Regions from separate parts of the Terrabacter koreensis genome, predicted to be linked through region 1. Evidence: riboswitches for the same ligand, from Rfam matches in the RefSeq annotation. Region 1 holds a riboswitch; each other region holds the start of a gene.
What was found. A riboswitch is a leader RNA that binds a small molecule or an ion and turns the genes downstream of it on or off. The one in region 1 is predicted to bind cyclic di-AMP.
Positions count from the first base shown of each region.

Region 1 (9,208 bases):
CCGAAGAGGATCAGGCCGATGACGGCCGTCGCGACCGGCGCCCCGAGCGCCAGCGCCAGCGCTGCGGCGACGGCCCCGAGCACGAGGAGCGTCACGGTGCGCCAACCCTGCGTCCCCGGTGCCGCGTCGGTCGCGCTGGTCACGCTGGTCACGCCGTGACCGCCCGCGCGTGGGTGGCGTTCGCCCTGACCGTCGTGGTCGAGGCGCCCGTGCTGGTCGCGTTCGCGCGCCTGGCTGGGTGGTCGTCCTGGCGCCGCGCCGTCGCCGCGGCCGTCGGGGTCAACGTGCTGACGCAGCCGCTCCTGTATGCCGTCTCGACCCGGTTCACCTCGCCGCTGCAGCTCGTCGCCGCCGAGGTCGTCGTGGTCGTCGTGGAGGCCGCGGTGCTCGTGTGGTGGTGGCGGGTGCGGGGCCGGGAGGGCGTCACGACGCTGGCACTCGCGGTCGTCGCCGCCAACGCCCTGTCCACCGCCGCGGGACTGCTGGTCCCCTGACTCCCGGTCACGCGCCAATCGTTCCGTCGCCCGGACGAGCGGGCCACCCGAGTAACCCGATCGTTAGGGTCCTGTGGCGTGACCGAGATTCGGGGCCGCGGCGGCGAGGGTGCCGGCGGGCGGAAGCGGGAGCGCGAGGGCGAGGGCGAGCCGGTCGTCAGCCTCCGCGCGATCGCGCTGTCGGCGTACGGCCCCACCCTGCTCGGCTCGACCGGGGCCGGCGCGGTCTCGCCGATCGTGGCGGTGTCGGCCCGCGAGCTCGGCGCCTCGATCGGCGTCGCGGCCCTGCTCGTCGCGATGCTGGGCGTCGGGCAGCTGCTCGGCGACCTGCCGTCCGGGGCCCTCGCCGCCCGCATCGGGGAACGCCGGGCCCTGCTGGCCGCGGCGGTCGTCGAGGCCGTCGGCATGCTGGTCTCGGCGCTCGCGGGCGGGCTGGTCATGCTCTTCGCAGGGGTGGTCGTCATCGGCCTCGCCGGGTCGCTCTTCGGGCTCGCCCGGCAGGCCTACCTCACCGAGGCAGTGCCGGTCGCGATGCGCGCCCGGGCGCTCTCGACGCTGGGAGGCGTCCACCGCATCGGCTACTTCGTCGGCCCGTTCCTCGGCTCCGTCGTGATCTCGCGCTGGGGCATCGAGTCCGCGTACGCCGTCGGCGGGGTCGCGAGCCTCGCGGCCTTCGTGCTCGTGCTCGTGGCGCCGGACATCACCGGGTCGGCGCACCGGGTGGCCACGGCCGGCGTCCCGCGGAGCGTCATGTCGGTGCTGGCCCAGCACCGCCACGTGCTGCTGACGCTCGGCACGGGGGCGATGTGTGTGGCCGGTGCGCGGGCCATCCGCGAGGCGCTCGTGCCGCTGTGGGCCGAGTCGGTCGGCTTCTCACCGGCGCAGACCTCGCTCGTCTTCGGCGTCGCCGGCGCCATCGACATGGCGCTCTTCTACCCGTCCGGCTGGCTCATGGACCGCTACGGCCGGGTCGCGGCGGCCGTGCCGAGCATGCTCGTGCTCGGGCTGGGGATGGCCCTGCTGCCGCTCGCCACGAGCCTCGTCGCGGTGACCGCCGCCGCCACGGTGCTCGGGGTCGGCAACGGGCTCGGGGCGGGCCTCATCATGACGTTGGGCGCGGACGCGTCCCCGGCCGACGGGCGGGCGCAGTTCCTCGGGGGCTGGCGACTCTGCGCCGACCTGGGAAGGGCTGCGGGGCCCCTGGCGTTGTCAGGGCTGAGCGCCGTCATGTCACTCGGCGCCTCGGCCGTCGTGCTCGGCGTGGGCGCGGTGGTCGGCGCGGGATGGCTGCGCATCTGGGTGCCCCGGCACGACCCCACCAGGGCCTCCAGGGCAGGGGCGGGGACGGGCGCCGCGACGGGTGGTCACTGACCGTCCGAGAACTCTGAGAGGGTATGACCGTGACGGACCTGATCGACACCACCGAGATGTACCTCCGGACGATCTACGAGCTCGAGGAAGAGGGCATCGTGCCCCTGCGCGCTCGTATCGCCGAGCGTCTCGGCCACTCGGGCCCGACGGTGTCGCAGACCGTGGCCCGGATGGAGCGTGACGGGCTCGTCGCCGTCTCCGGTGACCGTCACCTCGAGCTGTCCGACCACGGCCGCCTGCTCGCGACCCGCGTCATGCGCAAGCACCGCCTGGCCGAGCGCCTCCTCGTCGACGTCATCGGCCTCGAGTGGGAGTACGCACACGACGAGGCGTGCCGCTGGGAGCACGTCATGTCCGAGAAGGTCGAGCGCAAGATCCTCGGCCTCATCGGCGGTGGCCTCGAGTCGCCCTACGGCAACCCCATCCCCGGCCTCGACGAGCTCGGCATGCACCAGGACGAGGACTTCCTCACCGGCCTCATCCCGCTCACGACGGCCGTGCGCGACAGCGCCGCGAGCGTGACGATCCGCCGCATCGGCGAGCCGGTCCAGGTCGACCCCGAGGCCCTCGGCCTGCTGACCAGCGCCGGCGTCGTGCCCGGAGCGCGCGTCGACGTCACGCGCGACGGGTCCCGGGTCGTCGTCGTCCGCGACGGCGGCGAGCCCTCGACGGGCGTCTCCCTGCCCGACGACGTCGCCGTCCACGTCTACTGCCAGACGGCCTGAACTCCGGCCTCGCCCGCCTCACCTCAAGGCGTCACCACACGGCCCGACCGCCGGCCTACGTCAAGGTCTGCCCCGATCGGCCGGGGCGTTTTGGCACACCCTGCCACGGGTTGTCCGCGTCGTGTCCGAGTCGCGGGACGCTTCCGAAATTGGTGCTGACCCGGAGGTGACAACTCGGGGCGGGTTGGGTAGTTTGGCCGCACTTGCTCTCCCCGTCGAGCAGGTGCCCCGGGTCGGACCGCCTAGTCCTGCCATCGACCTGTGGCCAGTGACGAACCGCATGGCAGGAGCGGGGGAACCACTTTCTCCGGGCGTCGAGAGACGTCCTTGGGGTGAAGCCCTCCGTGGACCGCAACGGTCCGAGTGAAGGCCGGGCGAGTACCTCCAGCCCGAACCCGACAGCTCACCTCGTAGGCGTCGAGAGGTCAAACGTGGCTCAGAACGTTCCCGGGCGCCACCGCGCCCCCGGTCGATTCAACGCGATCTCGGAGCTCAAGACGATCGCGAAGGAGTCGGCCCAGCCGGCCGTCAAGGGCGCCGCGATCGTTGCCGCCTCGGGTGGCCTCGTCGCCTCGTTCGCCGGCACGGCGAACGCCGCTGACGGTGTCAGCGCCGCTGCCGGCCCGGCGGTCGTCGGGCCCCAGGTGGGCTCGCTCAAGGCCGCGAACGCCCTGTCGGCCATCGGCTACGGCAAGCCGGCGCTCAAGACCAAGCCCCTCGTCATCGAGGACATCAAGGTCAAGCGCGAGCGCGCCGAGGCTGCCGCCGACAAGGCCGCCGCCGAGCGTCGTGCCGCCGCGGCCGAGCGCGCCTCGCGCTCCACCGCCCGCGTCGCGCTCAACGACGCGAAGATCCCCAGCGCCTCCGGCATCGTCGGCATCGCGCAGTCCTTCTTCGGCGTCCCCTACGTCTACGGCGGCTCGTCGCCCTCGGGCTTCGACTGCTCGGGCCTGACCTCCTACGTCTACCGCCAGGCCGGCATCTCGATCCCGCGCACGGCCTCCGCACAGCAGGCCGCCGCGACCCGCGTCAGCGACCCCCAGCCGGGCGACCTCGTCTTCTTCGGCTCGCCGGCGTACCACGTGGGCATCTACGTCAGCCCGGGCCGCATGATCGACGCCCAGCGCCCCGGCACCGTGATCGGCAACCACTCGATCTGGACGCGGCCCTCGGGCTACGGCCGCTTCTGAGCCTCGCACGACCTCTCGTGCCGTTGTGCCCTCGCCGACTCCGGCGGGGGCACAACGCGTTCCGGGCCCGTCAGCGGCTCCGTGGTTGACTGAGTCGATGACCGACCAGTCTGCTGCCGAGTCCACGACCCTCATCGAGCTCGACCTCTGGAGCGACCTGGTCTGCCCTTGGTCGTGGGTGGCCAAGCGACGGGTCGAGGCGGCCGTCGCGGCCTTCGAGCGACCGCACGACGTCACCGTGCGGCTGCGCTCCTTCGAGCTCGACCCGGACGTCCCGCGGGGCGGCGGTGTTCCCGTGAGCGAGCACGTGGCGCTGCGGCACGGTGGCGACGCGGAGGCAGGGCGGCTCATGAACGCCCGGGCCAGCGAGGTCGCCGAGGCCGACGACCTCTACTTCGACTGGGACCGCGCCGTGCGGGCCAACAGCTTCGACGCGCACCGGCTGTGCGCGCTGGCCGGCGAGATGGGCGGCCCGGCCCTGCGGTCCGCCGCCGTCGAGCGCTTCCAGTCCGCGCACTTCAGCGAGGGCCTGCCGATCGACGACCACGAGGTGCTCCAGCGGCTGTCGGCCGAGTGCGGCCTCGACGAGCGGCGCGTCTCGGCCGTCCTCGCGTCCGACGCGTACGCCGACCAGGTGCGGGCCGACGAGGAGCAGGCACGCTCGATGGGCGTGACGGCGACGCCCTTCGTCGTCGCCAACGCGTATGCCGCCGTGTCGGGTGCGCGTCCCGTCGACGACTACCTCGCCCTCCTCCGTGGAGTGGCGACCCAGAGCGTCTGAGCCGCGGTCAAAAGCCGCGGATCGCCCATAGCGCAACGCGATTCGTCCACCTGCTGGCATGTCGCGCCCTGACCGGCGACAGCGCAGGTGGTCGGGGTGGAGGATGCCCACAGGTGCGTGGCCGTGACGACGGCTCGGTGAGTCCGGGCTCGGGACGGGAGAGCGTGGAGCGCGTGGGCGACGAGCACGACGAGGCGGACGAGGCGGTGCTCGCCGCCTGGCGGTCGCTGCCGAGCGAGCACCGTTTGGTGCTCTGGCAGCTCGTGGTGCACGACGAGGGCCTCGGCCGGCCCGCTCCGCCGCGCCGGCCGTCGCGCCGGGGCGTCGCCGCGCCGGCCGAGCGTGCCCGCGACCGGTTGCGGCTCGGGTTGCTCTCCGAGCTCGTCGCGAGGGCGGAAGGCCCCGAGTGCGCTGCCGCCCGTCGCGCCCTCGCTGGTCACCTGCGTCACCTGCCGTCCGGGCCGGGTACGCCGGAGGCGGAGCAGCACCTCGAGGTGTGCGAGCGGTGTCGCACCGCAGTGGCGCTCCTGGACGACGTGGACGGTGCGATCAGGTCGCGCGTTGCACCGGCGCTGCTGCCCGGCGCCTTCACCACGGCCGTGGTCGAGGACGGGGCTCCTCCGGCCTCGGCCGCCACCGTCGACTCGGCGCCGTCGACGGCTCCGGCGGCGCGGGTGCTCTCCATGCCGGGCCGACCGGCCGCGTTGCTCACCGCTGCCGGGGCACTCGTCCTGGCTGCCGTGATGCTCCGGCTCGCGTGGGCCCCCGGCGGCGGACTCACGGCGGAGGCGCCCTCGCCGCGGCCGCCGTCCGTCGCGACCCTCTCGGTGGACGCGTCGCCCGACTCGGACCGCGCGGCCGCCGGGGCGTCCGGGCCCCGGCCGGTCATCGGTGTGGCCGTGGCGGAGTCGGCCTCTGGTCGCCGTGGGACGGTCTCCCTTCCCGCAGGTGGTTCGCGGCCCGACGGGCCGGCCGGCCTCCGCGCAGCTTTCGCCCAGCGCCGTGGGGCGTCCGGCGTCGGCGGGGCGACAGTCGGGCTGCGTACGCGTCCCTCAGGGGTCACCTCGCCGCCCTTTGCCGCGCCACCCGTGGCCCCGGCACCGGTTGCCTCAGCTCCTGGAGCGTCGGCCACCGCGCCTGCGACGGCGTCGACCACCCCACCCGCAGCGACAACGACGGCGCCGCCTCCCGGGCCGGTCGTGCCGCCAGAGGGCACCGTCACCACCCTGGTCTTCGTGCCCGCGGACCAGGGGACGTTCGTCGCGACGCTGGCGGTGAGCCAGGGCTGGCTGCTCACCTCGGTGGTGGACGTGCGCGGCGCCCAGGCGGTCGAGCACGTGGCGACCCCGTCCACCGAGGTCGTCGACCGGATGCACGCGGGCCGGGTCGTCGTCGAGGTCACGAAGGCGGCCGGCTCGGCCGGGGCAGGGCTGCTGTCGGTGTCGTTCGTGGGCCCGTCGGGCTCGGTGCTGCCCGGTTCGGGCACCTACGCGTTGCGTTGACGCGGGGCGTCGTCCTCATCGTCGGCGTCTTCCTCGGCGTTCACCTCGGCGTCCACCTCGGCGTCCTCAAAACCTCGCGCCCCGTCGACCTCGCCCGCCCCTGACGGCGCGGCGGCGTCGGAGGAGGGGACGGCGGCATACGGCCGGGGAGAGCGGGGGGTCCCCGGCGCACCCGCTGGGGCGACCTCGTCGACGGGGATCACCTGGCTGAGGCGCGTCAGCTCGACGACGGCGCGGATGGGGGAGGCCTGCGGCACGACGAGGCGCAGGTCCTGGCGGCGGTCGCGCAGACGCTCGGAGAGGCGGAAGAGCGTGGCGATGGCAGCACTGTCGATGTACGTCGTGTCGGTGAGGTCGAGGACGATGAGGGTGACGTCGTCCGGCACACCGTGGGCGACGGCTTCGATGACGTCGCGTGCGTTGGACAGGTCGACCTCGCCCGAGATGCGCACGAGCTGGGTTGCCCCGTCACGCTGCGTGAGCACCCGGGCGAGCTCGCTCACGCGAGGCTCCCCAGGCGTACGCGCCGGGTGAGCCGCACCTCGGTGCCCGACGGGGTGTGCCCGACATCGACGTCGTCCATGAGGGAGTGCATGAGCTGCAGTCCCCACCCGCCGCCGCGGTCGGCGGCCGGGCGCCACTGGCCGTGGTCGCGCACCCGGAGCTCGAGGTCGTCGCCGACGAGGCGCGCGGAGAGCTCGAGGGGTCCCGCGGCGTCCGCGCCGCTGTAGGCGTGCTGGACGACGTTGGCGCAGGCCTCGCCGCAGGCGACGAGCACCTCGTTGGCCTCGTTCTCGGGGACGCCGGACTCGTGCAGCCACCGCCGCAGGGCGCCCCGCAGCTTGACGAGGTTGCGCGCCTCTGCGGGCAGGCTGAGGGTGAGCTCACCCTCGACGGAGACGGCTGGGCGCATCGCGAGCAGGGCCACGTCGTCGGGGATGTGGTCGTCGTCGAGGAAGGTCGCGAGGAGCCGGTCGCACAGCCGCTCGAGCGCGTCGGCGGGGGCGCTGTCCGTCGCGTCCGTCGCGTCCGGTGCGGCTGTCGCGTCCGGTGCGGCTGTCGCTTCTCGGCTGAGGCGGTCGAGCCCGGCGGAGAGCGAGACTCCCCGTCGCTCGACGAGGCCGTCGGTGTAGAGCAGCAGCGTCGAGCCCGGCTGGAGCACGTGCGTGCTCTCGGCGAAGGACCCGTCGAGGGTGACGCCGACGGGTGGGGCGAGAGCGCCCGTGAGGTAGGTGGCGCTCCCGTCGGTGACGACCAGGGCCGGCGGATGGCCGGCGTTGGTCCAGCGCAGCTCGCGGGTGGAGGGGTCGTAGACGAGGTAGATGAGCGTGACCATCTCGGGGACGGGCAGCTGGGCGACGAGCTGGTGGACGCCGTGCATCACGGCCGGCGGCGAGGGGTCCTGCAGGGCGTACGCGCGCAGCGCCATCCGCACCTGCACCATCGTCGCGGCGGCCTGCAGGCCGTGGCCGGCCACATCGCCGATGGCCAGGGCGAGGAGCCCCTTGGGCAGCTGGACCACGTCGTACCAGTCGCCGCCGACCTGCACGTCCGCCGTGGCGGGGACGTAGCGGGCGGCCAGGCCCACCCCGGGCACGTCGGGGAGCCGGTCGGGCAGGAGGCTGCGCTGCAGGGTCTCGGCGATCTGGTGCTCGCGCTGCGCCCTGGCCTCCTCGTGGCTCAGCAGCTCCTGGGCCTCGGAGCGCTCGTGGATCTCCTGGACGAGGCGCACGTTGGCGGCCGAGAGCTGCGCGGTGCGCTTCTCGACACGCTGCTCCAGCTCGGCGGCCGCGAGGGCGAGGTCGCTCGCGGCCTGGGCGCGTTCGCTGACGAGGGCGGCCAGGAAGAACGAGGTGAGGGCGACCGTGGCGTTGAAGGCCTGCAGCGTGACCATCTGTTCAAGGCGCGTCGTGCCCTCGAAGGGGCCGATCTGCTTCGTGGCCGCCCACGTGGCGGCGAGCGTCGCGATGAGGGCGGCGGGTGCCGCGCCGCGCAGCTGCAGACGCCACGCCGCCCAGCCGAGGAACGGCAGGGCGATGAAGAGGACACGCATCTGCAGGACGATCCACGTGAGGGTCAGCGCGACGGCGACGAGGATCACGGCGCCCTCGAGCCACTGACGCAGGGGCCAGCGTCGCTGCTCCCAGAAGAGCGGCAGGCACAGCAGGAACGGCGTGAAGGCCAGCACGCCCATGGCGTCGCCGGTCCACCAGACGGCGAACGCGGTGGGCAGCTGACCCGCCTGGATCGAGCCGGAGGCGACCAGGACGAGGGAGCCGATGGTGGCACTGACGAGCATGCTGGCGAGCGCTCCGACGAAGACGAACGCGAGCGCGTCGTGCTGGCGGTCGAGCTCGCGCCGGAAGCCGACCTTGTGCAGGAGCGTCACGGCGACGACCGGTGCGAGCGTGTTGCCGACCGCCGTCGCGAGGGCGGCCAGGAAGGTGGCGCTGATGGGGAGGTTGATCGCGAGGGCGGCCACCGCGACGGCGGGCCAGTACGACCGGCCGAAGACGAGCAGGGCCGCCACGGCGATGCCGGTTGGGGGCCACAGCGGTGTGACGTCGTCGCCGACCAGTGACAGCTCGAGCCCGAGCTTGCCGCCGTAGTAGTAGGTGACTCCGATGGCGGCGAGGAGTGCCGCGCGCCGAATGCCCACCCGCTCGGCGAGCATGCCGACGGGCCGCGAGGACCCAACCGTCCCCACGCGCACCGTCATGGTCGGACGCCTCCCACGCGCCCGCGCGTCCCCATGGCTGCGAGCCTAGGGATCAGCGGCTCGGATGACGAGGGTTTCGCACACACTGTCCGGGTCCGGTGGGGTCTGCTTCCTCGCCGACCGGGGCGGGGCAGGTGCGATGGGTCACGTCCGACGGTGTTCGCCGTCGTGCCCCACCCTTGGCTCCTACCGTGTGTAGTAGAGGAGGGACCATGGCCGGTGAGTCGCTGGTGACGGCGCGGAGGCTGTCCGTGGTCACGGCAGCGGTGGGGGCCGCTGCCGGGGGCTGGACGCTGGCAGACCCGGGCCTGCTCCACGGGCCCGAGGCGATGCAGGGGTCGGCGCGCGGCACGGCGCTGGTGCTGCTCGTCGTGGCCCTGCCGGTGCTGCTCGGGTCGTGGTGGAAAGCCGGACGAGGGTCTGGGG
Region 1 covers NZ_BAAGQU010000005.1:867,108-876,315, forward strand. Annotated here, with positions in the region: gene ACYVNR_RS16305 (hypothetical protein) at 1-152, opposite strand, end outside; gene ACYVNR_RS16310 (hypothetical protein) at 156-494, shown strand; gene ACYVNR_RS16315 (MFS transporter) at 573-1,865, shown strand; gene ACYVNR_RS16320 (metal-dependent transcriptional regulator) at 1,895-2,590, shown strand; cyclic di-AMP (ydaO/yuaA leader) riboswitch at 2,850-3,019, shown strand; gene ACYVNR_RS16325 (C40 family peptidase) at 3,022-3,780, shown strand; gene ACYVNR_RS16330 (DsbA family oxidoreductase) at 3,878-4,561, shown strand; gene ACYVNR_RS16335 (hypothetical protein) at 4,735-6,063, shown strand; gene ACYVNR_RS16340 (STAS domain-containing protein) at 6,048-6,566, opposite strand; gene ACYVNR_RS16345 (ATP-binding SpoIIE family protein phosphatase) at 6,563-8,782, opposite strand; gene ACYVNR_RS16350 (hypothetical protein) at 8,995-9,208, shown strand, end outside.

Region 2 (9,208 bases), on a different contig from region 1:
GTGGGTGTACCCGCACGAGGGGCACCTCGACCTCACCGGTCGGCAGGTGCTGCTCGTCCACGGCGACGACGACCGCGTGGCCCGCCCGACGAACTCGGCGGCGGTGGCCCGTGACCTGGCCCGCACCGCGCGGGTCGGATACGTCACTGTCGAAGGCGGACGGCACGCGATGCTGCGCCGGCACCACGTCTTCGACGGCCTCGCAGCCGGCTTCACGACCGCGACCCTCCTCGGCCGCCGGCCCGAGGGGCCCGGCGCCGACGCCGTGGCCAAGGCGCTCGCGGGCGAGCAGTGGCTCGACGTCTGAGCCCGATTCGTCACCATTCGTAGGTTGTTGACGAGTTCATCCCGTAACACGGTGCTTACTTTGCAGTCACCCCTTTCGCGCAATACAGTCGAGGCATCCCTCCGCGACCGGTCCGGAACTAGGTGAGGACCTGGATTGGCCCCGAGATTTGCGTCCGTCGATGACTACATCGCGTCCTATCCAGAGGAGACGCGCAGTCAGCTCGCCGGTGTGCGACGGACCATCCAGCAGGCGGCTCCCCACGCCGCGGAGAAGATCAGCTACGGCATGGCGACCTTCACCGTCGACGGCAAGCCGCTGATCTACTACGCCGGCTGGAAGAACCACGTCGGCCTCTACCCGGTGCCGACGGGCGACCCCGAGTTCGAGGACGCCATCGGTCCCTACCGGCGGGCCAAGGACACCGTCCGCTTCCCGATCAGCCGGCCGGTCCCCCTCGAGCTCGTCTCCGAGATCACCGAGCTCTGCCTCAAGCGCCGGGCCGCGATCGCCGAGGCCTCCGAGAGCTGACCGCCCTCTGTCACGTCAGCCGGGGCCGACCGGGTTGAAGCGCAGCGTCACGAGCTGGAACGGTCGCAGCTCGACCGTCACCTGCCGCCCGTCGGCCCGACCGGCGTCCCCCCTGCCCAGCGCCCGACGCCCGTCGAGCACCGCCGACTCCTCCTCGAGCAGGTCGACCTCGGTGACGGCAGACCACTCGAAGCCGGTGCGCCCGCCGGAGCGCGCCCGGCCGCCGCGTGACTCGTAGAGCCGCACGACGACGTCGCCGCTGCCGTCCTCGGCGAGCTTGACCGCCTCGACGACGACGGCCGGGTCGTCCACCTCGACGACCGGGCCGACGGAACCACTTTGCCCCCCGGGCGAACCCAGCGCACCGACCAGCGGTAGGTGGACGGCATACCCGTGCTCGACGGCCTCCGCGACGTCGGCCCCGGGCACGATGCCGAAGCGGATGACCTGCTCGCCGACCTCCTCCGAGCTGTCGGTCGTCGGGTCGGGGAAGGACGGCGAGCGCAGCAGTGTCAGCCGCATCGTCGTGACCGGCTCGCCGGCGTCGGTGACCGATCGGCGGACCGCGTGGCCGTAGGTCGCCTCGTTGACGAGGGCCACGCCCCAGCCCTCCTCGCCGACGTGCAGCCACCGGTGGGCGACCATCTCGTGGCGCGCGGACTCCCACGACGTGTTCTCGTGGGTGGGCCGCCGCAGGTGCCCGAACTGGATGTCGGCGCTGCTGTGCGGCGCGAGCACCGACACGGGGACGTATGCCGCCAGGGCGCGCTCACGCTCGCGCCAGTCGACCCGCACCTCGACGTCGACGCGCGGCGAGTCGGCGGTGACGGTCGTGCGCTGCACGAAGGTGGAGCGCCCCACCGTGCCGCGGGCCTCGACGACGGCGCGCAGCGGGCCGCTCTCGACGACCGAGACCTCGACGCCGACCGGCGACGTCCACGTGCGGCTGTGCGGCTTGTCGATGTCCCAGGCGTCCCACATCGCCGGCACGTCGGGGTGCAGCCGCAGCTCCGCGGCCCGGGCGCCCTCCGGCAGGACGGTGCGGTCGCCGTGGCGGTGGTCGACGAGCGACTCGATCGACCCGTCCGCCGAGATCGTCACGGAGACAAGGCCGTTCGTCAGGGTGCGCCCGTCCACCGCGACCGGGTGCGCGGGCTGCTCGACCACGACGCCACCGACCGACAGCGCGGGCACGTCGACGAGCACGGGACCGGGACCGGCGTCGACGACCTCACGCCGCGCGTACGGACCGGCGTTGAGCAGGCCGCTGCCCGGCGAGAGGAGCGTCAGCGCCTCGTCGACGAGAGCCCGCAGCTCGGCGGTGAGCCGCTCGAAGTCGTCGCGGGCCTCGCGGTGCACCCACGCGATGGCACTGCCGGGGAGGATGTCGTGGAACTGCAGGAGCAGCAGGCGCTCCCACACGAGACGCAGCCGCTCGGCCGGCCATTCCCCCAGCCCGCGCAGGGCGACGAGCGTCCACGCCAGCTCGGCCTGACGCAGCAGCGCCTCGCAGCCGCGGTTGCCGACCTTCATCGCGCGCTGGCTCGTCAGGGTGCCCCGGTGCAGCTCGAGGTAGAGCTCGCCCGTCCACGTGGGGGCTCGGTCGGCGTACTCCTCGCGCACGCCGTCGAAGAACGACTGGGCCGTGCCGACCTCGACCGCGGGCGAGCCCTCGAGCGAGCGGAGCCGCCGGGCCCGCTCGAGCATCTCGCGCTCGGGACCGCCGCCACCGTCGCCGAAGCCGAACGGGATGAGAGCCCGCCGCGAGCGTCCCTTGTCGAGGTGCTGCCGGGCGGACCGGTGCACGTCGGCGCCACCGAGCTTGCTCTCGTAGGTGTCGGCGGGAGGGAAGTGCGTGAGGATGCGGGTGCCGTCGATGCCCTCCCACCAGAACGTGTGGTGCGGGAAGGTGTTGGTGTCGTTCCAGCTGAGCTTCTGCGTCAGGAACCACTCGGCGCCGGCGAGCCGCGCGATCTGCGGGTAGGCCGCGGAGTAGCCGAACGAGTCGGGCAGCCAGACGCCGCGGCAGCGCAAGCCGAGCTCGCGCTCGAAGAAGCGCTGCCCGTGGAGCAGCTGGCGCACGAGGGACTCGCCGCTCGGCATGACGCCGTCGGCCTCGACCCACTGGCCGCCGACGGGCTCCCACGTGCCGGCCGCCACGGCGTCGGTGATGCGCTGCCAGATCGCGGGCTGCCGCTCCTTCATCCACGCGTACTGCTGGGCGGACGAGCAGGCGAAGACGAGCTCGGGGTAGTCGGCGGCGAGCGCCGTGACGTTGGCGAAGGTGCGCGCGCACTTGCGCACCGTCTCGCGCACGGGCCAGAGCCACGCGGAGTCGATGTGCGCGTGACCGACGGCGGTGAGCCGCTGCGCGCTCGTGACCGCGGGCGCCGCGAGCACGTCGGCGAGGGCCGCGCGCGCCGCGGCGGCAGTCCTCCGCACGTCGTGGACGTCGAGGGCAGCCAGGGCGTCGTCCAGCGCGGCCGTCACCTCGAGGCGGCGGGCGTCGCGGTCGGGCAGCTCGGTCGCCAGGTCGACGAGCACGTCGAGGTCCATCGCGAGCCCGAAGACCTCCGGCTCGAACACGGCGACCTCGACGTCGCCGAGGACGTAGCGCGGCTCGGCACCGGCCGTCGCCACCTCGCCGAGCCCGGTCGGGCGGAAGCCGTGCTCCATGACGGCCGGGTTGCCGGCGGCCTCGAGGAAGAGGTGGATCGGTTCGCCGCCACGCGCCTCGGCTGCGACGCGGTGCCACCGGTTCATCGGGTGGATGCCCTTGAGCGGGGTGCCCTCGGCGTCGTGGAGCAGGCCCTCGGCCTGGAACCCCGGCCCCTCGCCGCGGAAGCCGAGGTCGACGACCACCTCGACGCACTCCCCGTCGAACGCCTCGGGCACGGCGCCGGTGATCTCGAACCACCACGTCGACCACGGCTCACCCCAGGGCGTGCCCGGCCCGACCGGCTCGAACCGGCCGTCGGCGGCTGAGGCCAGCGCCTCCGCGACAGGCACCGGCTCACCCGGCACGTGCCACGCGGACGTGGTGAGCGGCATGCGGTCGCGGTGGACCGCAGGGGTCACGTGCTCGGCGAGCAGGCGGCGGGCACGGCGCAGGACGTGGGCGCTGTCGTCGAACACCCCCCGACCCTAGCCACGCGGCAGACGCGCCGGGCGGCTCAGCGCCGGCGGATCAGCCCGGCGACGACTCGATGACGGAGAGGACGTTGCCGGCCGGGTCGGTGAACCAGGCGATGAGCGGGCCGCCCTTGCGGAAGACGCCCTTCTCGTCGGTCTCGGTGGGCGTCCCCTCGTACCGCTCGAAGGTGACACCCCGCGAGGTCAGCTCGTCGACGGCCGCCTCGACGTCGTCGACCGGGAAGTTGAGCACCGTGAAGGTCGCGGGCTGGTGGTTCGGCTTCGGGTAGACGACGACCGGCCGGTCCCCGGCGAGACGCAGCGTGAGCATGCCGTTCTCCTCGGTCACCGAGAGGCCGAGCGTGTCGGCGTAGAACGCCTTCGCCGCAGGGATGTCGTCGACGGAGAACCCGCCGAACGCCTTGGAGCTCTCGAGCACGGCCTTTGTCCCTTCCTCCGCAGGGCACCGGTCGCGCCCCGTCCCTCCCAGTCAAGACCCAGAGAGGCGCATGCGTGGCCGGACCGGCGAAAAGCCCCGTCACCGATCCAATCCGGAAGGCTCGCGGCGTCGAACCCCACCCGGAGACGGTCGATGACGACCCCCCGTCTGAAGCAGAGCAGGTTGGACGGCTGTGTCTCCTCGTCAAGGAGGAAGAACAGATGCGCACCAGCACCACTCGCACCACCACTCGCACCACTCGCACCACCACGCGGATCGCGGGCGCCGGCCTTGCCGCTGCTGCCGCGATGGCACTGTCCGTCGGCCCCGCCTTCGCGGCCGACGGCTGGGTCAGCGCGAACCTCGAGCCCGTGCCCGGCAGCGAGGTGTCCGGTTCCGGCACCGCCCAGGTGACGGTCACCGGCAACACGATCAAGGTCGAGATGGCCGCACGTGGCCTGCTGCCCGACCAGCCGCACGCCGCGCACATCCACTTCGCGGCGGCCGCGCGTCACGAGTGTCCGACCATCAAGGACGACACGAGCGGTGACGGCACCATCAACACGACCGAGGGCGGGCCCGCCTACGGCGACATCGTCGTCTCGCTCACGAAGACCGGTGACACGAGCCCCAAGAGCGGCCTCGCGGTCGACCGCTTCAGCACCGCCCCTGGGGGCAACCTCAGCTACGAGCGCGGCAGCATCACCGTGTCCGACGGTGTGGCCGCGGCCATCGCCAAGGGCCAGTCCGTCGTCGTCGTGCACGGCGTGGATCACAACAAGGACGGCAAATACTCGGGCGACACCAAGAGCGACCTCGACCCGAAGCTGCCGACCGAGGCGACCGACCCGGCCCTGTGCGGGGCGCTGCACGTTGCGCCGACCGGCGGCATGCACACGGGCGGCGGTCTGAGCGGCACGACCAACACGAACGGCATGCTCCTCGCCGTCGGAGGCGTCGCGCTCGTCGCCGCTGCCGGTTCCGGCGCCTTCGCCGCCCGCCGCTCAGCCCGGTCGCGCTCCTGACCGGCTGACCTACCGGGGACGAGCATCACGTGACAGAGCCGAACGAGGCCACGTCGGGCCGCCGCGTCACCGCCGGTGTCGCGGCGGCTGCCACGGCGTCGGCGCTCCTGCTCGTCGTGGCCGTCGTCGCGCTCGTCCTCGGCCTGCGTGGCAGCCCGTCAGCGCCCGGAGCGGAGGGCACCCCGCCCGCTGCACCGCCGTCAGGCAGCGCGCCGGCGACCGTCGGCGCGACAGCCTCCGACTCCCCCGCACCGTCGGTGTCCCCCGGTCAGGGTGGGACGCGGGCGGCGGGGAGACCAGGCACCTCGGGGGCCGCGCCTGCGGGCACTCTGCAGGGCGGCCCCTTGGCGGCCTCGGAGCCCACCCTGCTCGAGATCCCCTCCATCGGCGTCCGCTCGCGCACCTTCGTGCCGCTCGGGGTCCAGCCTGACGGCACGATCTCAGTGCCCGGCACCGCCCAGGAGGTCGGGCTCTACGACGGGGGCCCGACCCCCGGACAGCTCGGCTCCTCCGTGATCGCCGCCCACGTCGACACACCGTCCGGCGTTCCCGGAGTCTTCTACCGCCTCGGCGCGGTCAAGGCGGGCGACGTCATCGAGGTCACGCGCCGCGACCGCTCGCACCTCGTCTTCACCGTCGACAAGGTCGCGGCCTACGAGAAGTCGCGCTTCCCGACCGACCTCGTCTACCGGAGCGATTTCCGACGTGCCGAGATCCGCCTCGTGACGTGCGGTGGGCCGACCGACAGCCGCAACGAGTACCGCGACAACGTCATCGTCTTCGGCCACCTCACGAGCGCTTCCTGAGCGCGCTCGACCACCCGTGACCACTCGCAGCCAAGGGGTCGGCCCTCTCGAGCCGGTCACGCGTGAGTCATGTGACTCGCGTCACAAGGCGCGAAGGTATGCCGCGGGTAAAGACGCCCAAAACGGACCTTCAACGAACTTTCCGGCGAGTCCCCGTTACCTCAACGTGACTTTTGCCCGCAACGTCGTCTACTCTTCCGAGGGTCCGGCCACCTGGTCGGGCGCTCGCGAGGTGGACCGCCTAGTCCTGTCACCGCCTGACGAGCGAGAGCAAACCTTGTGACAGGAGCGGAGGAACCACACGTTTCTCCGGGCGTCCGGCGCCACGACTCCGGACGTCCTTGGGGTGAAGTACTCGCCCGGATCGCGACTCGTCGCGGACCGGGGGAGAGCCGGGCACCTTTCCGCCCGAACCCGACAGCTAACTTCGTAGGCGCGGAGAGGTACACGTGTGAACAACGAGATCATCCGCGGCCGCCATCGTGCGCCTGGCCGCCACAACCCCCTCAACGAGCTCAAGATCCTCGCCCGCGAGACGGCTCAGCCGGCCATGAAGGGCGCCGTGTTCGTCGCGGCCACCGGTGGCCTCGTCGCCTCGTTCGCGAACCCCGCGAGCGCCGAGCCGCTGTCCGGCACGACCGCCGGTGCTGCTGCCGTCGGCCCGACCACCGGCGCCGTCCCCGCCGCCTCGACCGCCCTGGCGAAGATCGGCTACGCGCCGGCTGCGCAGAAGGCTGTCACCCAGCGCGCGACGGCCACCAAGCCGCGCGTCATCGAGGACATCCAGGTCAAGACCGAGCGCGCTGCTGCCAAGGCCGCCGCCGCCAAGGCCGCCACCGAGCGCAAGGCCGCCGCCGAGCGCGCCTCGCGTGACCTCACCCGCCGCACGCTGACGTCGACGACGTCGACGACCAAGTCGGTCAGCAACGGCTCGGTCCCGAGCGCCTCCTCCGGCATGCGCTCCTCCTACAACTGGGCCACCAAGGGCCAGTGCACCTGGGGCGCGCTCGCCAAGTGGCACGCGTCCGAGGGCTACTACCCCGGTGGCTGGACCGGCAACGCCATGGAGTGGGCCTCCGGCGCCGCCAGCGCGGGCTACACCGTGACCGGCACGCCGCGCACCCGCTCGATCCTCGTCATGCAGCCCGGCGTGCACGGCTCCTCCAGCGTCGGCCACGTCGCCTGGGTCACCGCCGTCAACGGCAACGAGGTCACCATCATCGAGATGAACGCCCTCGCCGGCCCGTACAACTACAACACCCGCACCCTCACCGACGGTCCGGGCATGAAGTACATCTACGCGCCGTGACCCACGCGCAGACCCCCGCGGTCTGAGCGCTCGTCGCGAAGGGGAGGATGCCGACGGCATCCTCCCCTTCGTCGTGCCCGGACCGTCCAGGGAGCGTTCCGCTCGTCACATCCGGCGACGACGGGAATGACAGCTCTCCTGTCCGACTTGTCGCCCACGTAGTTGAAGGCTCCACCGCACTGCATCGAGGCGCGGGAGCGAGCCGCCGACCATCCCCGACAACGTGAGGAGCAGGCCTGTGTCCACGGCCTTCGAGACCATCCGCATCGGCCGCTGGGACCTCCCCCAGCGCTTCGTCATGGCCCCGCTGACGCGCAACCGCGCCGGCGCCGGCCAGGCACCGACCGAGCTCAACGCCGAGTACTACGGCCAGCGCGCGAGCGCCGGCCTCATCATCACCGAGGGCACCCAGCCGAGCGCCGTCGGCCAGGGCTACCTCGACACCCCCGGCATGCACTCCGACGAGCAGGTCGCCGGCTGGCGCCTCGTCGCCGACGCCGTGCACCAGGGCGGCGGCCACGTCGTCGTGCAGCTCATGCACGCCGGCCGGGTCGCGCACCCCGACAACAAGGGCGGGCTCGAGAGCGTCGCCCCGAGCGCCATCGCCGCGCCGGGCTCCATCGTCACGCCGTCGGGCGAGCAGCCGTATGCCGTCCCGCGGGCCCTCGAGACCGACGAGATCCCCGCGCTCGTGGCGGAGTACGTCCACGCGGCCCGTCAGGCGATCGCAGCCGGCCTCGACGGCGTCGAGGTGCACGCCGCCAACGGCTACCTCCCGCACCAGTTCCTCGCCCCGTCGAGCAACCAGCGCTCCGACGCGTACGGCGGGTCGCCCGAGAACCGGGCCCGCCTCACGATCGAGATCACGAAGGCCGTCGCCGAGGCCATCGGCGCCGACCGCGTCGGCATCCGGGTCTCGCCCGCGCACAACATCCAGGGCGTGCTCGAGGAGGACGAGCTGGAGACGGCCGCGACCTACGAGACGCTCGTCGAGGGCATCGCGCCGCTCGGCCTCGCCTACCTCAGCATCCTCGGCGACCCCGAGTCCGACCTGGTGCGCAACCTGCGCAAGCGGTTCGGCGGGCCCGTCATCCTCAACACCGGGTTCGCCTCGGTGACCGGCCTCGCGGAGGTGGAGGACATCCTCGAGCGCGACCTCGGCGACGCCGTCGCGGTCGGGCGCGAGTTCCTCGCCAACCCGGACCTCGCCCGCCGCTGGCGCGAGGGTGCCCCGCTCAACGAGCCGAACCCGGCCACCTTCTACGGCGGCGGCGCCGAGGGCTACACGGACTACCCCAGCCTCCCCTGACACGCCGTCGGGAAGTGGGCACTCGACGCTGCTTTCGTCGAGCGCCCGTTTCCTCACGTCGGGAAGTGAGCACTCGACGCTGCTTTCGTCGAGTGCTCACTTCCTGACGCTCAGGTGGGCTCGGGCGGGTCCTGGCCAGGAGGTGTGGGGTCACCGAGCCGGCGCTGCACCCACGTGACGTCGTGCCAGGCGCCGAACTTGTGGCCGATGTCGCGGTAGGTCCCGACCGTCTCGAAGCCCATGGCTGCGTGCAGCCGCCCGCTCGGCACGTTCGGCTGGGTCATGCCGGCCGCGGCCATGCGGTAGCCGCGATCGGCCAGGCGCCGCAGCAGCTCCTCGTAGAGCCGGCGGCCGCCGCCGCGGCCCCGGCG
Region 2 covers NZ_BAAGQU010000012.1:29,913-39,120, forward strand. Annotated here, with positions in the region: gene ACYVNR_RS19075 (alpha/beta hydrolase) at 1-307, shown strand, start outside; gene ACYVNR_RS19080 (iron chaperone) at 443-817, shown strand; gene ACYVNR_RS19085 (alpha-mannosidase) at 833-3,952, opposite strand; gene ACYVNR_RS19090 (VOC family protein) at 4,005-4,388, opposite strand; gene ACYVNR_RS19095 (CHRD domain-containing protein) at 4,610-5,413, shown strand; gene ACYVNR_RS19100 (sortase domain-containing protein) at 5,443-6,219, shown strand; cyclic di-AMP (ydaO/yuaA leader) riboswitch at 6,481-6,667, shown strand; gene ACYVNR_RS19105 (CHAP domain-containing protein) at 6,671-7,528, shown strand; gene ACYVNR_RS19110 (alkene reductase) at 7,767-8,837, shown strand; gene ACYVNR_RS19115 (GNAT family N-acetyltransferase) at 8,948-9,208, opposite strand, start outside.
Region 2: another riboswitch for cyclic di-AMP. It lies ahead of ACYVNR_RS19105 (CHAP domain-containing protein); the one in region 1 lies ahead of ACYVNR_RS16325 (C40 family peptidase).

Region 3 (9,208 bases), 530 kb from region 1:
GTCGAGCGGCGCACCGAGCGTCGCGACGGGACGATCTGACCCCTCACCACCCAGCCTTCCCGACGGCGGCCTGAGCAGGAGAACTCACCTGCTCGGGCCGCCGTCCGTGCTTCGATGAGACGTGAGCCAGACCCGTCCCCGAGCGGCACGCCGCACGGCGTCCTCGATCGACGCCGCGACCCCCGCCGACCGCGACCGCTGGGTCGACACCCTGCGCGTCGGCTCGCTGCTCGTCGTCGTGCTCGGCCACTGGCTCATGGTCGCCATCACGCCCGACGGCCACATCACCAACGCCCTCGCGGTCGTGCCGGCCCTGCAGCCGCTCACCTGGCTGCTCCAGGTGATGCCGCTCTTCTTCCTCGTCGGCGGGGTCGCCCACGCCCACACGCTGGCCTCTCTGGAACGCCGCCACCCGAACGGACCCGGCCGGTATGCCGTCTTCTTCCGGGCGAGGGCACGCCGGCTCCTGCGGCCCACCCTCGCCTTCCTGCTGGCCTGGGTGGCGCTCGGCGTCGTGGCGCACCTCAGCGGGCTGACCGCGCGAGAGGGCGACGCCGGCCGTCTCGCCCGCGACGCCCTCGTCATGGTGCCCCAGCTGCTGTGGTTCGTCGGCATCTACCTCGGCGCCTGCGCGTTCGCGCCGCTCATGCGCCGCCTGCACGAGCGGTTCGGACTGCGGGTGGTAGGGGTGCTCGTCGTGCTCGCCGTGATCGTCGACGTGGTGCGGTTCTCCGGCGGCCCGGGACTCGTCGGCAACCTGAACTTCGCCGTCGTGTGGCTGGCGCTGCACCAGCTCGGGTTCGCCTGGTGTGACGGGCTGCTCACCAGTTCTCGTGGCTGGCTGATGGCGGTGGTCGGCTACGGCGCGATGGCCCTAGCGGTCGCCTTCGGTCCCTACCCGGTGTCGATGGTGGGGCTCCCCGGCGAGGCGGTGTCCAACATGGCTCCGCCGACGGCCGCGCTGCTGGTTCAGGGCATCGGCATCTGCGGCCTCGCCGTCGTGCTGCGCCCGGTCATGGGGCGCGTGCTCGCCAGGCCGCGGGTGTGGCGCGTCGTCGTCGCCGTCGCGCCGTTCGCGATGACAGCGTTCCTCTGGCACCTCACGGCGCTCATGACGGTGCTGCTCGGGCTGCGCGGTCTGGGGCTCGAGCAGCCCGCGATCGGGTCGTGGTCCTGGTGGCTCACGCGTCCGGTCCTCTTCGCCGTTCTGGCGGTCGTCACGACCGGCCTCGTCGCGGTCTTCGTGCGCTTCGACCGGGGCGCGCGGCAGGCCGAGGCGGTCTCCGCGGAGCGGCGCCGATGGGTCGACCCCGTCGCAGCCGTCTCCGCCGGGGTGCTCTTCTTCGGCATCCTCATCGTCTCGATCGTCGGCGTCGACGTGCTGGGCAACCGCCCCGTCTTCTTCCTCGTCGGCGACGTGGTGCCGGCGGTCGGCTTCGGGGTGCTCGCCCTCGGACTCCTCCTGCTCCGCGCCACCCGCCCGCGCCGCCCCTGACCCGATCGAGAGAACGCTCCGTCACGAGCACGCCCGATCGAGAGAACGCTCCGTCGCGGCGACACGGCATACGTCCTCGGGGTGCCCGGAAACTCGATGGCACGGCTCGGACGTGCGCCCCTACGGTCGGTGCATGGAGACGAGGCTCATCGACGTGCGCGACGACGAGGTGTGCGCCAGGGCGTACGAGGTCATCGTCGCGAGCAAGGACCACGAACGCCCCTGGCACGAGCCGCCCTCTCTCGCAGAGACACTCGTCGAGTGGCGGCACGTCGACGAGGCTGAGCCCATGGAGATGTGGGGAGCCTGGGACGGGGACGAGCTGGTCGGGGTCGCCACGATCTGGCTGCCGATGAGCGACAACACCTCGATGGTCTGGCACGACGTGCAGGTCCACCCGACCCACCGTCGGCGCGCCGCGGGCTCGGCACTCGTCGAGCGCATCGTCCATCGGGCCGGCGAGGAGGGACGGCCGACACTGGTGACCGACCTCATGGTGCCGCCCGAGTCGGAGGACCACCCGTACCGCCGGTTCGCCGAGAGGCACGGCTTCCACCTGAGCAACACCGAGATCATCCGGCACCTGCAGCTGCCCGTCGCGGAGGACGTGCTCGGCAGGCAGGCCGAGCACGCACGGGCCCGGTGGGAGGGGGAGTACCGCCTCGAGACCCACGTCGGCGGTGTGCCCCCCGAGCTCCAGCCGTCGCTGTGCGCCCTCATGAACCAGCTCGCCGTCGACGCCCCCACCGGTGACATCGACTTCGAGGAGGAGACCCTCACGCCCGAACGGTACGAGGAGTACCTCGCGCTGTTCCGTCGGCAGGGCAGGGTGCGCCTGACGACGGTCGCGGTCCACGAGGCCACGGGCGACGTCGTGGCCTACACCGACCTCATGCTGCCGTCAGGTGCGCCGTCGGTCGCGTGGCAGTGGGGGACCTTGGTGCACAAGGCCCACCGTGGTCGGCGGCTCGGCATGGCGGTCAAGGTCGAGAACCTGCGGCGCCTTCAGGACGACCACCCGGAGCGTCAGCGGGTGGTGACCGGGAACGACGACACGAATGCGTGGATGGTCTCGATCAACGAGGACCTCGGCTTCCGCATCGTCGAGCTGTGCCCCGCCTACCAGCGCAGGCTCTGACACCCGCCCCCTGAATCGAAAGAACAGTTCGTCCCACCCACACGTGGGACGAACTGTTCTCCCGACCGGTCACCGGGGTGACGGAACGTTCTCTCGATCGGGTCAGAAGGCGGACTCGGGGACGTCCATGAGGTCGTTGTCGGTCGCCTCGGCCATGGCGCGCTCGGCCGCGATCTTGGGCAGCACGTTCTTGGCGTAGAACGAGGCCGCCGCCACCTTGCCGCGGTAGAAGTCGGCGTCCTTGCCGGAGGCGCCGCCGTCGAGGGCTGCCTGCGCGACCTCGGCCTGGCGCAGCAGCAGCCAGCCGACGACGAGGTCACCGGCCGAGAGCAGCAGGCGCGTGGTGTTCTGGCCGACCTTGTAGAGGTTGGCCACCTCGCCGCCCATGCGCGGGTCGCTCTGCATGAGCGTCGTGATCATCGTGCCGACGATGCCCTGGATGTCCTCGAGAGCCTTGCCGAGCAGCTCGCGCTCGGTGTCGAGCGAGCCGCCGAGGTCCTTGGCGAACTCCTGGATCTGACCGGCGATGTGCTGCAGGGCCTGGCCCTTGTCGCGGACGATCTTGCGGAAGAAGAAGTCGAGGCCCTGGATGGCCGTGGTGCCCTCGTAGAGGGTGTCGATCTTGGCGTCGCGGACGTACTGCTCGATCGGGTAGTCCTGCAGGAAGCCCGAGCCGCCGTAGGTCTGGAGCGACTCGGTGCCGAGCAGCACCCAGGCTCGCTCGGAGCCGAGGCCCTTGACGATCGGCAGCATGAGGTCGCTGATCTTGTTGGCGAGCTCGGCGTCGGAGCCCTTCTCGAGCGGCGCGGCCGGGTTGCCCGCCTGGGCCTGGTTGACGGTGTCCTGCTGGCTCGCGGTGTAGACGACCAGCGCGCGCAGGCCCTCGGCGTACGCCTTCTGCAGCATGAGCGAGCGGCGCACGTCGGGGTGGTGGGTGATGGTGACGCGCGGGGCCGACTTGTCGGTCATCTGCGTGAGGTCGGCGCCCTGGACGCGCTCCTTGGCGTACTCGAGCGCGTTGAGGTAGCCGGTGGAGAGCGTGGCGATCGCCTTGGTGCCCACGAACATCCGCGCGTTCTCGATGACCTTGAACATCTGCGCGATGCCGTCGTGGACGTCGCCGAGGAGGGTGCCGACGGCCGGCTCGTGCTCGCCGAAGGTGACCTCGCACGTCGTGCTGACCTTGAGGCCCATCTTGTGCTCGACGTTGGTGACGTGGGCGCCGTTGCGCTCGCCGAGCTCACCCGTCTCGAGGTCGACGTGGTACTTCGGCACGATGAAGAGGCTGAGGCCCTTGGTGCCGGGACCGGCGCCCTCGGGCCGGGCGAGCACGAAGTGGACGACGTTGTCGACCATGTCGGACTCGGCCGAGGTGATGAAGCGCTTGACGCCGGTGATGTGCCACGTGCCGTCGGGCTGCTGCACGGCCTTGGTGCGGCCGGCGCCGACGTCGGAGCCGGCGTCGGGCTCGGTGAGCACCATCGTGGTGTGCCAGGCCTTGTCGACGACGTGCTTGGCGAGCTTCTTCTGGTCGTCGGTGCCGAGGTGCCACAGCAGGTTGGCGAAGGAGTAGCTCGCCGTGAACATGTGGATGGCCGGGTTGGCGCCGCACACCATCTCGGCGACAGACCAGCGCAGCGAGGCGGGCACGACCATGCCGCCGAGCTCGGCCGGGACGTCGAGGTTGCCCCAGTCGCCGTCGACGTACGCCTTGAACGACCTCTTGAACGAGTCGGGCATCGTCACGGTCTGGGTGGCGGGGTCGTAGACCGGCGGGTTGCGGTCGCTGTCGAGCAGGCTGTCGGCCAGCTCGTTCTCGGCCAGGCGCGAGACCTCACGGAGGATGTCCTTCGCCGCGTCGACGTCGACGTCGGCGTAGATGCCCTGCCCGAGCACGTCCTGACGGTTGAACACCTCGAAGAGGTTGAACTCGAGGTCGCGCACATTGCTCTTGTAGTGGCCCATCGGGACCCTCCACGTTCTGTCGCTCGTCGTGCGTCCGCGTCGGCGGGCGCGCCAAGTTACTGGCCGGTCACTTCCATGATGCTACTGACCGGTAACGAATGGCAAGGGGGTCAGGTCACGGTTGCGCCACGCTCGTCCGGCTGCTCGTCCGGATGCTCGTCCGGCTGGCGCAGCGCCGGGACAGCAGAAGGGCCCGGTCGCCGGACCGGGCCCTTCGCGTTGGAGCAGGCGGCACGAATTGCACGTACGTCTTCCCTCTGGAAGAGGGCTGTTCTGCTACTGAACTACGCCTGCGAGGCGTCGCAACCGTAGCAACAGTCGGGTGCCGTCGTCCAAACGGGCGCGCCCGTCGGCCGCCCGGTCGCAGCCGACTCCCAGCCGGCGTGCAGCGCACCGTCGGCACCGGGCGCCTATCGTCGTGCGTGACCAGACGGCGAGGTGACCTCGGGCGGGCAGGGCGCACCCTGAGCGCCTTCGTCGCCGCCGCCGTGGCCGTCGGGCTGCTGGCCGCAGGCCTCTGGACGCCTGCGGTCGCGGCCCTCGGCGGGCTGACGAATGCCGGCAGCGACGCTTTCCTGGCCCTGCCAAGCACCTTCACGATGGCGCAGCCGGCGCAGGGCTCACACATCCTCGCAGCGGACGGGTCGGTCATCGCGACTCCCCAGGACGAGGACCGCGTCGTCGTGCCCCTCTCCGAGGTGGCGCCCGTCATGCGCACCGCGCAGGTCGCGATCGAGGACAGCCGCTTCTACGACCACGGCGCCATCGACCCACAGGGCCTCGCGCGAGCCGTCCTCGAGGACCTGCGCACCGGACAGGCGTCGGAAGGCGCGTCGACACTGACCCAGCAGTTCGTCAAGCTGTCGCTCCAGGCGCAGGCGCTGCGCGATGGCCAGACCGCGGCGGCGCGCGCGGCCATCGCAAAGACGATCCCTCGCAAGCTCGAAGACCTGCGTTACGCCGTCGCCCTCGAGCGATCGTGGAGCAAGGACGAGATCCTCCAGGGCTACCTCGACCTCGCCTACTACGGCGACGGCGCGTACGGCGTCGAGGCGGCCGCGCGCCACTACTTCGACGTGCACGCGAGCGCGCTGACCCTCACCGAGGCGGCCACCCTGGCCGGACTCGTGCAGAGCCCGAGCACCACCGACCCCGCCCACCACCCACGGGCGGCGCAGGCCCGCCGCAACGTCGTGCTGGCGCGGATGAGGGCGCTCGACGAGCTGACACCGAGGCAGTATGCCGCTGCCGTGGCACGCCCGCTCTCGCGTGACCTCACGACGCGTCGCTGCGCCAGGTCGCACCCGAGCGCAACAGCCTCGGGGTCGCCGCAGCCGCCTTCGTCACCGAGCCCGGCACCGGCGCGGTGCTGGGCCTCGGCCAGGACACGGCATACGGCTCGGGTCCCGGCGCGACGGAGGTGGACTACGCCGTGGACCGACGCTACGGCGGCTCGGGCGGCTTCCAGTTCGGGTCGACGGCCAAGGCCTTCGCGCTCGTCACCGCGATGAAGCAGGGACTCGGCACCCACGCCTCCGTCGACGCGCCGGCGGCCGACAATCACCGCCCGGCGACCTTCAGTGCCAAGCAGTTTCCCCCGCCGTGCGGCGTCGGCGGCACGTGGTCGGTCTACAACGACGAGCCGTGGAAGGGTGGCTCGATGTCGCTGCGGCAGGCGACGGCGCAGTCGACCAACACCGCCTTCGTCGCCCTCGCGAGCCCCATCGGGGTCTGCGCGATCCACTCGACGATGACGGCGTTCGGCATCCACGGCGGCGACGGGCAGCCCCTCGGCACCTACCCGCCGCAGGTGGTGCTCGGCGCGCAGGCAGTGTCGCCGCAGACCATGGCCGAGGCCTACGCAGGGCTCGCCGACCACGGCACCCTGTGCGACGTGCACCCGGTGACGAGCGTCGTCCAGGGCGGGCGCACCCTCTGGGCTCCACCCCCGGACTGTCGGCGGGTGGCCGACCCGCGCGCCGTCGACCAGGCGACGCAGTACCTGGAGTACAACATGACGCACGGGTCGGGCGCCCTCAACCAGCTGCCCGGACGGCCATCCGCCGGCAAGACCGGCACGTCCGACGGCAACGCCCAGTCGTGGTTCGTCGGCTACACCCCCCCAGCTCGCCACCGCGGTGTGGGTGGGCAACCCGGTGAACCCCACCCGGCGCATGTTCGACGTGTCGATGGCGGGGAAGTCGTGCACGTCCATGACCGGCGCCTGCTACGCGGCGCCGATCTGGCGCCGGATCATGGACGGCGTGCTGTCGGGCCAGCCCGTCGAGCCGATGCCCTGAAGGCCTATGAGCCGTCGCGCACCCGTCGGGCGAAAGCCGTTGAGCGCGAACGCAGCTCGTCAATCCGACGCTCCACGAGGGATGTCGGGTCGAGGCCACCCTCCATCGCGTTCGGCAGCCGGCGCACGTGCTGCGAGCAGCTGAAGTCGGCGTGCACGAGCGTCCCGAGGCTGTTGCCCTCGCGCCCGGCCGCACCGGCCCGCTTCGCAACCCACAGCCGCACGTCAGCAGTGGCGAAGACGTCCTCGCACCAGGCGCACATCGCGCTCGCCGTGCGCGTCCGCCCTGACGCGCGCAGCACGAACGCCACGGCGTCGTCGTCGACGGGCACGACGGCATACGCCCTCTGGGGGTTGCTGCGGTCGACCCAGCCCAGGTAGTCGAGCTGCTCCCAGGGGAGCGCGTCGAGATCGTTGGGGACGCTGGCCTGTTTCGCCTCGCGGCGCGAGCAGTTCACGAGGGCAGCGCGAATCTCGTTGTCTGTCAGTGGTTTCACGGTGTTCCTGTCGGTCGGGCAGGACCGGATGGCCCGGTCAGCCGGGGTGGGGGAGGTGGCGCGGGACCGTGACCGCTGAGCAGGCCATGCCGGCCACCCACCTCTCCGCGGGCGCTCCCGCTGACTCCTGACGTCCGACGACGACTCGACCGACGGCTCCGAGGACGGAGCAGCGTCCATGGTGTGCCAGGCCCCCTCCGACCGTCCACTCGTTTTCAGAGGTTTCGTGCGTCGACGCCCCAAAGCCCGGCTTCAGGGTGTTTTGTCTCGGCAACATCTGCCGATATCGAGCCGTGACCTACACGGTTCAACGATCGTCTGCGACCGTCGATGCAGTTCATCGGCCGGGGTCCTCCCCGGCCGGCCCGCCGGTACGCCGAGTCCTGTCCGCCGGCTGGGGCAGCAGCGCATCACACGGACAGGAGCGGGGGACCCACTTTCTGGGCCGGCTAGGACCGGTCCTTGGGGTGAAGCCGCGACACGCGGCCGGGCCACTTCTGCCCGAACCCGACAGCTCACCTCGAAGGCGTGGGAAGGAAGACCGACCATGCCCGCTACGAGTCCTGCACGCCCCGGGCGCCACCGGCGCCCCGCACGTCGACTGCCGCTCCAGTCCCTCGCCATCACCCCGCTCCTCGGCGCCGCCCTCGTCCTCGGGACCGGCGGCGCACCGCCGGCCTCCACGACGGCGCCGCCCGCAGCCGCCCCCGCCCCGAGCGCCAAGGCCGCGACGAACAAGGCGGTCGACGTGGCCACCGCCCCCATCGCGACGGTGCCGCGCCGCCTGCAGGCCCTGCGCATCGCCGCCGCCCAGCGCGGCAAGCCCTACCGCTGGGGCGCAGCGGGGCCGTACGCGTTCGACTGCTCCGGCCTCATCTACTACGTCTACCGGACCAAGCTCCACGTCGCGCTGCCCCGCACCGCGAACGCGCAGCGCCTGAAGACCGTCCGGGTGGCGAAGTCCAACATCCTGGCCGGTGACCTCGTCTTCTTCATGCGCGGCGGACGGGCCTACCACGTCGGCGTCTACGCCGGTAGCGGCAAGGTCTGGCACTCGCCGCGACCGGGCCAGCGCGTGCAGCTCTCGAAGCTCTGGACGTCCGCGTGGGTGGCCGGCCGGGTCCGCTAGCCAGGCCCAGGCCTCCTCGCCGGGGCGCCTCGACCGGTGGCTCGGTCGAGGCGCCGGACGAAGCGGCGTTCGACGCCCGGCAGCGTGTCGTCCGCCGAGAGGTCGTCCGGTCCACCGTCGCGCCGGGCCCGTGCCCGCGCCCAGGTGGTGGCGGCCGTCCGGGACGCCGGCGGGTCAACCCCCCTCACGACCCGCTCGGAGCCACCGGTCGCCACGCCGTCGTCCTCCATGCGGTCACCCTCCCCGGGGCCGACCGTGACGACGAACAGGGCCGCGACGGACGCAAGGACCGGAAGGAAAGGAGCCGCAGGTCAGGTGAGCGGCCTGACCTGCGGCTCCGACGTGGAGTGCCGCCGCCTGCGCCCCCCGAGGTGACGGCATACGGCGGAACGGCAGACGGGCACGCTCACGGGTTACCGGGAGCGCACAGCTTCCCGGCCAGGACCGGTCGGCGTGGTCGCCGACGGTGCGGTGCGGGGCCACGTCCAGGCGTGCCGGACGATGAGGGCGAGGAGGACCAGCTCCAGAGCGATCCCGAGGCCGTAGAAGTACACCCAGGTCTCGCCCAGCCCGTTGAAGGCCGTGACGGGCACGTAGAGCGAGGCCACGGTGAGGTTCGTGATGCGGCTCGCCCGGGCGGGCAGCGTCATCGACAGCACGACCATCAGGATCGGGACGCTCACCA
Region 3 covers NZ_BAAGQU010000005.1:333,789-342,996, forward strand. Annotated here, with positions in the region: gene ACYVNR_RS13830 (DUF6458 family protein) at 1-39, shown strand, start outside; gene ACYVNR_RS13835 (acyltransferase family protein) at 122-1,495, shown strand; gene ACYVNR_RS13840 (GNAT family N-acetyltransferase) at 1,629-2,633, shown strand; gene ACYVNR_RS13845 (acyl-CoA dehydrogenase) at 2,736-4,598, opposite strand; tRNA gene ACYVNR_RS13850 (tRNA-Gly) at 4,819-4,892, opposite strand; gene ACYVNR_RS13855 (transglycosylase domain-containing protein) at 5,198-6,109, shown strand; partial or broken gene ACYVNR_RS13860 (penicillin-binding transpeptidase domain-containing protein) at 5,992-6,663, shown strand; gene ACYVNR_RS13865 (FBP domain-containing protein) at 6,903-7,574, opposite strand; cyclic di-AMP (ydaO/yuaA leader) riboswitch at 7,791-7,938, shown strand; gene ACYVNR_RS13870 (C40 family peptidase) at 7,942-8,523, shown strand; gene ACYVNR_RS13875 (DUF6326 family protein) at 8,937-9,208, opposite strand, start outside.
Region 3: another riboswitch for cyclic di-AMP. It lies ahead of ACYVNR_RS13870 (C40 family peptidase); the one in region 1 lies ahead of ACYVNR_RS16325 (C40 family peptidase).